Regions from separate parts of the Mesorhizobium sp. ISC25 genome, predicted to be linked through region 3. Evidence: predicted binding sites of a transcription regulator. Region 3 holds the regulator's gene; each other region holds the start of a gene.
What was found. The regulator HrcA, encoded in region 3, represses chaperone genes, less so after heat shock. The targets are predictions, from matches to a motif close to GTTAGCACTCNCNNNNNGNGAGTGCTAAC.

Region 1: the regulator HrcA is predicted to act here: its motif matches at 1,492-1,520, upstream of groES (co-chaperone GroES).
Region 2: the regulator HrcA is predicted to act here: its motif matches at 1,485-1,513, upstream of RQ479_RS29575 (co-chaperone GroES).

The regions. Positions count from the first base shown of each region.
Region 1 covers NZ_CP135441.1:1,891,820-1,895,094, forward strand. Annotated here, with positions in the region: gene RQ479_RS09565 (FAD-binding oxidoreductase) at 1-388, shown strand, start outside; gene RQ479_RS09570 (GNAT family N-acetyltransferase) at 429-1,364, opposite strand; gene groES (co-chaperone GroES) at 1,582-1,878, shown strand; gene groL (chaperonin GroEL) at 1,941-3,275, shown strand, end outside.
Region 2 covers NZ_CP135441.1:6,019,452-6,022,726, forward strand. Annotated here, with positions in the region: partial or broken gene RQ479_RS29565 (IS6 family transposase) at 69-193, shown strand; gene RQ479_RS29570 (hypothetical protein) at 498-935, shown strand; gene RQ479_RS29575 (co-chaperone GroES) at 1,569-1,883, shown strand; gene groL (chaperonin GroEL) at 1,934-3,275, shown strand, end outside.
Region 3 covers NZ_CP135441.1:4,390,675-4,393,949, reverse strand. Annotated here, with positions in the region: gene RQ479_RS21710 (VOC family protein) at 1-308, opposite strand, end outside; gene rph (ribonuclease PH) at 342-1,058, opposite strand; gene hrcA (heat-inducible transcriptional repressor HrcA) at 1,191-2,303, shown strand; gene RQ479_RS21695 (hypothetical protein) at 2,337-2,534, shown strand; gene RQ479_RS21690 (PQQ-dependent sugar dehydrogenase) at 2,634-3,275, shown strand, end outside.

The DNA of each region.
Region 1 (3,275 bases), 2.5 Mb from region 3:
TCAGGCGATCGATACCATGCTTGCGGCTTACATGACTGCACCCAGCGAATCGCTTCTGGTCCTGCAGCAGGTTGGCGGCGCCATCTCGCGAGTACCGATGGACGGAACGCCCTACGCCAACCGGGATGCACTTTACGATTGCTTCCCGATATCGATCTGGGACAATCCGTCTGACGACGAAACGCACATCCGATGGGCGCGTGACCTGTGGGATGCAATGAGACCGTTCTCGACCGGCGGCGTCTATGCCAACAATCTCGGCGAAGAGGGCACTGATCGGGTGCTGGCAGCTTATGGCGAGAATTATCCGAGGTTGGCCGCACTAAAAAACAAGTATGATCCCACCAATTTCTTTCACTTGAACCAAAACATTAAGCCTATGACCTGAGCGACCGCCGCAGGCTGATGCTCGAAATTCTGCGGCGCTGCTACAACTCCAAATTCCAGTTCTGGCCGACCAAATCCTTGCCGAAGGAATGGTGGCGCTCCTCGTTGGTCAATTTAAAGCCCGCAGCCTCATAGATGTGGCGGGCGGCGGCGAGCACGTCATTGGTCCACAGCGTCAGTGTCCTGTAGCCCGTGGCGCGGCAGAAGCCGACACATTCCTCGACCAGCTGCTTGCCGATGCCGAGGCCGCGCGCCGACGGCTCGACATAGAGCAGGCGCAACTTCGCCACCGCGTCCGACTGGCGCACGACGAAGACCGAGCCGACGACCTCTCCTTGCCGCTCGGCGATCCAGCTGCGTTCCCATTTCGGATCGAAGGATTTGACGAAGGCACCGAGGATTTCGGCGACCAGCGCTTCATAGGTTTCGTCCCAGCCATATTCCTGCGCGTAGAGCAGGCCCTGGCGATGGATGATCCAGCCGATGTCGCCGACTTGCAGAGGCCGCAGCATATAGGGAATTTTGGGCTCGGCGCTTCCGCCCAGCAGACGCTGCACAGTCTGCATGGCCTTGACCAGCCTGTCCTGTTCGGCAACCGAAAGCCGATCGAGCAAGGCCGCGACCTGTTCGTGCGAGCCCTGGTTCAGCGGCGCGAAGGCCTGCCGCCCGGCCTTGGTCAGCGCGATCGACGAGCGCCGCGCATCCGCCTCGATCGTGGCGCGCTCGACCAGATCACGCTCCTCGAACTTCTTCAGCAGCCGGCTGAGATAACCGGCATCGAGGCCGAGATCGCGCGCAAGGTCGGTGGCGGTCAGGCCATCGCGATGCGCCAGCTCATAGAGCACCCGCGCCTCGGTCAGCGAGAAGGTGCTTTTCAGCAGCCCTTCGTCGAGCAGCCCGATCTGGCGGGTGTAGAAGCGGTTGAAGGCTCGCACGGCGTCGATCCGCTCCTTGCCTGGGTGATGATGAATGGTCATGGCATCCTCATGTCGGCAAGATCAGCCATTTAGTTGACTTAGTCAAGTATCCGTTTGAAGCAATTGTCCTGATGATGCTCACCGGGCGCCTTGACTCGCGCGAGTTGCCAGCCTATTTCAGCGCCACGTTAGCACTCCCCCAAGATGAGTGCTAACCACATGTCCGGCGCCGCCGGACGGAGGAACTGTTCTCACCATTCTCATCGAGGAATAAAAAATGGCAAAGTCGAAGTTCCGCCCGCTTCATGACCGCGTGGTCGTTCGTCGGGTCGAATCCGAATCCAAGACCGCGGGCGGGATCATCATCCCCGATACGGCTAAGGAAAAGCCGCAGGAAGGCGAGATCATCGCCGTCGGTTCCGGCGCCCGCGACGAAGCCGGCAAGCTCGTCCCGCTGGACGTCAAGGCCGGCGACCGCATCCTGTTCGGCAAGTGGTCGGGCACCGAAGTCAAGCTCAATGGCGAAGACCTTCTGATCATGAAGGAATCCGACATTATGGGCATCATCGGCTGAATATCGGCCTCACCCTCACTTAAATCTTCGGGCTCAATTCAAGCCCCTGCCAGGAGCTAAAAATGGCTGCCAAAGACGTAAAATTCTCCCGCGACGCTCGTGAGCGCATGCTGCGCGGCGTCAACATCCTCGCCGACGCGGTGAAGGTCACGCTCGGCCCCAAGGGCCGCAACGTCGTCATCGACAAGTCGTTCGGCGCACCGCGCATCACCAAGGACGGCGTCACCGTCGCCAAGGAAATCGAGCTTGAGGACAAGTTCGAGAACATGGGCGCACAGATGGTCCGCGAAGTTGCTTCAAAGACCAACGACATCGCCGGCGATGGCACCACGACCGCGACCGTTCTGGCACAGTCGATCGTCCAGGAAGGCCACAAGGCGGTTGCCGCCGGCATGAACCCGATGGACCTCAAGCGCGGCATCGACCTCGCCGTCGCCGACGTCGTCGCGACGCTGATCAAGAACGCCAAGAAGATAAAGACCTCGGAAGAGGTTGCCCAAGTCGGCACCATCGCCGGCAATGGCGATGTTTCGGTCGGCTCGATGATCGCGGAAGCGATGCAGAAGGTCGGCAATGAAGGCGTCATCACCGTCGAGGAAGCCAAGACCGCCGAGACCGAGCTCGAAGTCGTCGAAGGCATGCAGTTCGACCGCGGCTATCTCTCGCCCTACTTCGTCACCAACGCCGAGAAGATGGTTGCGGATCTGGAAGACGCCTACATTCTTCTCCACGAGAAGAAGCTCTCCAACCTGCAGGCCATGCTGCCGATCCTCGAGGCTGTCGTGCAGACCTCGAAGCCGCTGGTCATCATTTCGGAAGACGTCGAAGGCGAGGCCCTGGCCACGCTGGTCGTCAACAAGCTGCGTGGCGGCCTGAAGATCGCTGCCGTCAAGGCGCCGGGCTTCGGCGATCGCCGCAAGGCCATGCTGGAAGACATCGCCATTCTCACCGGTGGCCAGGTCATCTCCGAAGACCTCGGCATCAAGCTCGAGAATGTCGGCCTGAACATGCTCGGCCGCGCCAAGAAGGTGTCGATCTCCAAGGAGAACACCACCATCGTCGACGGCGCCGGCAAGAAGGCGGAGATCCAGGGCCGCGTCGCCCAGATCAAGCAGCAGATCGAGGAGACCACCTCGGACTACGACAAGGAGAAGCTGCAGGAACGTCTCGCCAAGCTGGCGGGCGGCGTTGCCGTCATCCGCGTCGGCGGTGCGACCGAAGTGGAAGTCAAGGAAAAGAAGGACCGCGTCGATGACGCCCTCAACGCGACCCGCGCGGCCGTCGAAGAAGGCATCGTTCCCGGCGGCGGCGTCGCACTCCTGCGCGCTTCGCTGAGCATCAAGGCAACCGGCGCCAACTCCGACCAGACCGCCGGCATCAGCATCGTGCGTCGCGCG
Region 2 (3,275 bases), 1.6 Mb from region 3:
CGGTCCTTGGATTGCGCAATCCGCAACACACCGCCATCGGGCCGGGTAACTTCGATAATGGTTTCGACACGGACAAACTGCGATCCTACGGAGTAGCCAGGCGCCAGGTCATGCCGGAAGTCGTACACTGGAGCCACAAGGGCCCAACGACCGGGCGGAGAACTCGCATCAGCCCGGCCTTCGGCGGTTTCGAAGCTAAACTGCCACTCGCTTGATCCCGCTGCCCGGCCAGCGATGGAGCCGGGCTACTCCAGCACAGACTCTGCCCGTCGATCAGCTCGATCGGCACGGACTCCAGACCGACATCGTCGAACAGCCGCGCATTTGACCGCGTTCGCCAAATTAATGGCCGGATCTTTGCGAAGCCTCCGCATTTTCGTGGGGGGAAGCCCTCCTAGCATCATCGTGATTGGACTTCACGGTCGGTCGGAGTCACGCTGGCCGCAGGTATAAGAAGGATATGGGTGGGCCAACTATCGTCCGAATAGGAGGCTAAAATGAAGCACCAGACGCTTGAGCAACTGCAGATTGTCGCCGAGATCGATCAGGACTACCTGCGCCAGGCCATGTCGCGCAGCGAACGTCTTGAACGCTGGGCGGAGCTCCTTGAACGGAACCCTGACCGGCGACTCTCGACGCTACACCAGACCGAGTATCAGCCGGTTAGATCACGCGGGGCCATGCGCGGCGACGGCTCGCCGATCTCAGTCGCTTTCGAGGATCCTGTCCTCCGCGCCGCCGGGTTGGAAAACGACAACTACGGCGAAGCGAAGCGGTTCTTCGAACTGACCGACAGGCAATTGCATGAGATCATCTGCTATTGTCATTTCGGCGCGACGGTGAGCGCCGTAACGGCCGCCCGTCACATCCGTGCGGCGATTGCCGGGAGACAGCCCGGCATGTTCGCTCGGATGCGTGAGGCGTTCGTCGGATAAAGCCGGAGCCGTTTCGCAGCATCATTTTTGAAGCGGCTCGCATGGAAAGCCGCCGCCGTAGCGCAGGCAAGCGCTCCCCACGCGGGGAGGCTGCGTTGCATGAGGGGGTGCGGCTTTCCGCAGGAGCACGCCGACCTGCATCTTTTCCATCCGAACCGGAAAGATCCCAATGCTGCCAGGACATCCGTGGTCAGCGCCGTGGTTCAAAGGCTCGAACAGAGCGACATGCGCGCCGGATAAGCGCTATACATTCGCTGTCGAAAATTCGATGCTTCATGGTGGGTCGAAGGTCGCGGACCTATGTCGATCGGGACCGGGAAAGCCAAATCGTGCCAAATTTTCGCGAACTGCATATATCTCTCGATGCACATTCAATCAAGGCTCAATAGGTTTGGTTCGTAATTGCGGATTAATATAGCTGTTGTCGGCAAAATTAAGAGGGATGAATTACAATAAAATTGCTTATGGCTCCGCCTTTCGGACGGCCAAAAGCGCCGGTAACAACGACTGATTTACATTTCAAATATTTTCGGTTTGAGGAATTAAAAATTTGGCACTCCTATCATTCGAGTGCTAAAGGGGCTACGTTAAGTGTTGCAGTCGCTCTATGTGCGGCGGCAGAAAGAACCCCCAATGAAATTCCGGCCACTCCACGACCGCGTCGTCATTCGGCGCGCGGAAGGCGATACCAAATCCAAGGGCGGGATCATTATTCCCGACACCGCCAAGGAAAAGCCTCGGGAAGGCGAAGTGATCGCCGTGGGCCCGGGCTCGCGTGACGAGAGCGGCAAGCTGATCCCGCTCGACGTCAAGGCCGGCGATCTCATCCTGTTCGGCCAATGGTCCGGCACCGAGGTCAAGATCGACGGCGAGGACCTCCTGATCATGAAGGAGAGCGACATTTTGGGCATCGTCGAGAAGACCAAAGCGGCCAAGAAAGCCGCCTGACCGGGCGATTTCCGATCCCGCAATTTCAAGACTGAACTGGACGTAAAATCATGTCTGCCAAGGAAATCAAATTCGCTACCGATGCCCGCGACCGGATGCTTCGCGGCGTCGAAATTCTGAACAACGCCGTCAAGGTGACGCTCGGCCCCAAAGGCCGCAATGTCGTCATCGACAAGGCCTATGGCGCGCCGCGCATCACCAAGGATGGTGTCGCCGTCGCCAAGGAAATCGAGCTTGCCGACAAGTTCGAGAACATGGGCGCCCAGATGGTGCGCGAAGTGGCCTCGAAGACCAACGACCTCGCCGGCGACGGCACGACGACAGCCACGGTGCTGGCCGCTTCCATCCTGCGCGAAGGTGCCAAATTCGTTGCCGCGGGCATGAACCCGATGGATCTCAAGCGCGGCATCGACCTTGCTGTGGCTGCTGTGGTGAAGGACATTCAAGCCAGGGCCAGGAAAGTCAAATCTTCGGACGAGATCGCCCAGGTTGGTACGATCGCCGCCAATGGCGACGCGTCAGTCGGCGCCATGATCGCCAAGGCGATGAACAAGGTCGGCAATGAGGGCGTGATCACCGTCGAAGAAGCCAAGACAGCCGAAACCGAACTCGATGTCGTCGAAGGCATGCAGTTCGACCGTGGCTATCTCTCGCCCTATTTCGTCACCAATGCCGAAAAAATGCGCGCGGAGCTGGAGGACCCTTACGTGCTCATCCACGAAAAGAAGCTCGGCAATTTGCAGGCGCTGCTGCCGATCCTCGAAGCCGTGGTGCAAAGCGGTAAGCCGCTGCTGATCATCTCGGAAGACGTCGAAGGCGAGGCGCTAGCGACGCTGGTCGTCAACAAGCTGCGCGGCGGCCTCAAGGTCGCAGCCGTCAAGGCGCCAGGCTTCGGTGACCGGCGCAAGGCGATGCTGGAAGACATTGCCGTGCTCACCGCCGGCCAGATGATTTCCGAGGATCTCGGCATCAAACTCGAGAACGTCACGATCGACATGCTCGGGCGGGCTAAGCGCGTGCTCATCGAGAAGGATACGACGACGATCATCGACGGCGCCGGCGAGAAAGCCACCATCCAGGCGCGCGTCCAGCAGATCAAGTTGCAGATCGAGGAAACGTCCTCGGATTACGACAAGGAGAAACTCCAGGAACGTCTCGCCAAGCTGGCTGGCGGCGTTGCTGTCATTCGCGTCGGCGGCGCGACCGAGACGGAAGTCAAGGAAAAGAAGGACCGCATCGATGATGCGCTGAACGCCACTCGTGCAGCCGTGGAAGAAGGCATCATTGCCGGCGGCGGTGTTGCGCTTTTGCGCGCCAAGGCAGCTTTGACTGAGCTTACTGGCGCGAATGCTGACATGACGGCAGGTATTTCGATTGTGCTGAGAGCACTTG
Region 3 (3,275 bases):
ATGGCGATTTTCTTCGCCTCAAGATGGGCTTTCCAGCGCGGGATTTCATCCGCGCTTGCGGCGAAGCAAAGATGCCCCTCGCCGACGGCGCCATGCGGCGGCACTTTGAGCTTGGCATCGGACGCCGGCGGCACCTTGGTCGCCTCGGCATTGAAGATAAGCAGCACGCCGTCGCCGCAGCGGAAGAAGAGATGCCTGCCGTCGACTTTGCCGAGCGGATCGAGCCCGAGCACGCCCGAATAGAACCGTTCCGCGGCAGCAAGATCCGTCACGTAGAGTGCTGATTCCAGGATTGCGGAAGGGGTCACAGGATCGTCAACCTCATCGTCATAAACTGAAGATCAGTCCACGGCCATCTGCTGCAGGCTGACCAGGCGCTGAATGCCCTTCTTGGCCAATACCATCAGCGCCGCGAACTGCTCTTCCGAGAACGGCTCGCCCTCGGCCGTGCCCTGGATCTCGACGATACCGCCCTTGCCGGTCATGACGAAATTGGCGTCGGTGCCGGCCGAGGAATCCTCGATGTAGTCGAGATCGATGACCGGCTGGCCATCATGGATGCCGCAGGAGATCGCCGCAACGTGATCCTTCAGCACCTTGCCAAGGCTCGCCATCTGGCGGACTTCCATCCAGCGCAGGCAATCGTAAAGCGCCACCCAGCCGCCGGTGATCGAAGCGGTGCGCGTGCCGCCGTCGGCCTGGATCACGTCGCAGTCGACGGTGATCTGCTGCTCGCCGAGCGCCTGCAGATCGACCACGGCGCGCAGGGAGCGGCCGATCAGCCGCTGGATCTCCAGCGTGCGGCCGCCTTGTTTGCCGGCCGAAGCCTCGCGGCGCATGCGCTCGCCGGTCGAACGCGGCAGCATGCCGTATTCCGCCGTCACCCAGCCCTTGCCGGAGTTGCGCATCCAGCCCGGCACCTTTTCCTCCAGGCTGGCCGTACACAGCACATGGGTGTCGCCGAACTTCACCAGGCAGGAGCCTTCCGCGTGCTTGGAGACGCCGCGCTCGAAGGAGATGGGGCGCATTTCGTCGAATTGGCGTTTGGAAGGGCGCATTCAGGCTTCTTTCTTTCTTCGGGATCTTGGCCGGCTTGTAGCCGCACGGGGCGTGAGGCGCAAAGGAAAATGGACCGGTTGCGCCGCCGCCGCGGAAGTCTATATCTTCGGGGCGGAGGTTTTTGGCTCGAAATGACAAAGGCAGTCGATCCCGGTTCGCAATCGCACGTGCTTCCGTCGCACGCGCTGCAATCGCCCGCGCTTCAATCGCTCGACATGCGTTCGCGCGACATCTTTCGGCGCATCGTCGATTCCTATTTGAGGGATGGCGAGCCGGTCGGTTCGCGCAGCCTGTCGCGCATCCTGCCGTCGTCGCTGTCGCCGGCCACCATCCGCAACGTGATGAGCGACCTTGAGCATCTCGGCCTGATCTATGCGCCGCATATTTCGGCTGGCCGGCTGCCGACCCAGGCCGGCCTGCGTTTCTTCGTCGATGCTTTCATGGAACTCGGTGACCTCTCCGACGAGGAGCGCCGCACCATCGAGGCGCAGGTGCGCGCCTCCGGCTCGGGCGCGACGCTGGAGCATATGCTGACCGAGGCCAGCCAGATGCTGTCCGGCATGTCGCGCGGCGCCGGCCTCGTGCTCGCCGCCAAGAACGAGGTGGCGCTGAAGCACATCGAATTCATCCAGCTCGAGCCGACCAAGGCGCTGGCCGTGCTGGTCTCGCAGAACGGCGACGTCGAAAATCGCGTCATCGATCTGCCCGCCGGCATCACCGTCTCGCAGTTGCACGAAGCCTCCAACTTCCTCAACGCCCATATCCGCGGCCGCACCCTGGCTGAGGCGCGGGTCGAGATCGCCCGCATCAAGGAAGAGACCAGGGCAGCCCTCGACACGCTGTCGCAGGATCTGGTCGAGAAGGGCCTGGCGGTCTGGGCAGGCGCCGAAAGCGGCGTGCCTGGGCGGCTTATCGTGCGCGGCCGCGCCAATCTCCTGGAAAACGTCACCGCCCAGGCCGACATAGAATTGCTGCGGCATCTGTTCGAGGATCTGGAGACGCAGGATGGGCTGATCCAGCTCCTCGACCTCGCCGAGGAAGGTCCGGGGGTGCGCATCTTCATCGGTTCGGAAAACAAGCTGTTTTCGCTGTCTGGCTCCTCGCTGGTGGTGGCACCCTATCGCGACAAGGACGCGCGCGTCGTCGGTGCGCTCGGCGTCATCGGGCCGACGCGGCTGAACTATGCCCGCATAGTACCGATGGTCGACTATACCGCGCAGCTGATTTCGCGCATGCTGCGCTAGGAGCCGCCGCGGCCTGCCGCAAGGAGAAAAAGAATGGCGCTGGAATCGTTCAAGGCCCAGATTAGCCTGCTGCTCGAGGAAATGGTCAATCAGCCTGAGGATCAGCACGAGGTGCAAGAGCAGTTGCGTGAGAAGCTGCAAGAGATGCGGGCCATGGGCCTGCCGCTGCCGGCCGATCTGGTCGCGCTGGAAAAGCGCCTTGATGACGATTTCTACGCCTCTGGCAACTGAAGGGGTTCGGCTTCAAATCCTCGTGTTCCGGACGACCGCTTGGAACGACCAATGCCTCATTCCGTTTGCCCTCTTCGAGGCGAATCCCGGAGGACGTTGATGACCCGATCTGGCGGCTTTGCGGCCATTGCCGCTGCTCTCCTTGTCGCGACACCGGCATCCGCCCAGCAGTCGGATCAGAAGGTGCTCAAAGGCGAAGCGGCTTTTGGCGATTGGCACGCCGACAGGCCTGGCGTCCGCCGCCTGATCGGGCCGCAAGACATGCCGGCAGCCGACCCCGCTCAATCCGCTTCGAACGGCGCCGGCGTGGCGGAGCGGCCCGAAAGCGCCAAGCCAGAATTGCCTCCGGGCTTTTCGGCCGAAATGATCGCCTCCGGACTCTATAATCCGCGCGTCGTTCGCGCCGCTCCGAACGGCGACCTGTTCATCGCCAACGGCCATGCCGACCAAATACGCGTCTACCGTCTGGCCGAGGGCCGTGCCAAACCCATCGAGAAAGCGATTTTCGCCAAGGGCCTCAACTATCCATATGGCATCGCCTTCTATCCGCCAGGGGACAAGCCGCAATGGGTCTATGTCGCAAACAGCGACAGCATCGTCCGCTTCCCCTATCGCGACGGTGACCTAAAGGCGTCCGCTAAACCAGAAACCATTGTCGCCAAAATTCCGTCGGGTGGTCACTCGACCCGTGACATCGCCTTCTCGCCTGACGGCAAGACGCTTTTTTTATCGGTTGGATCG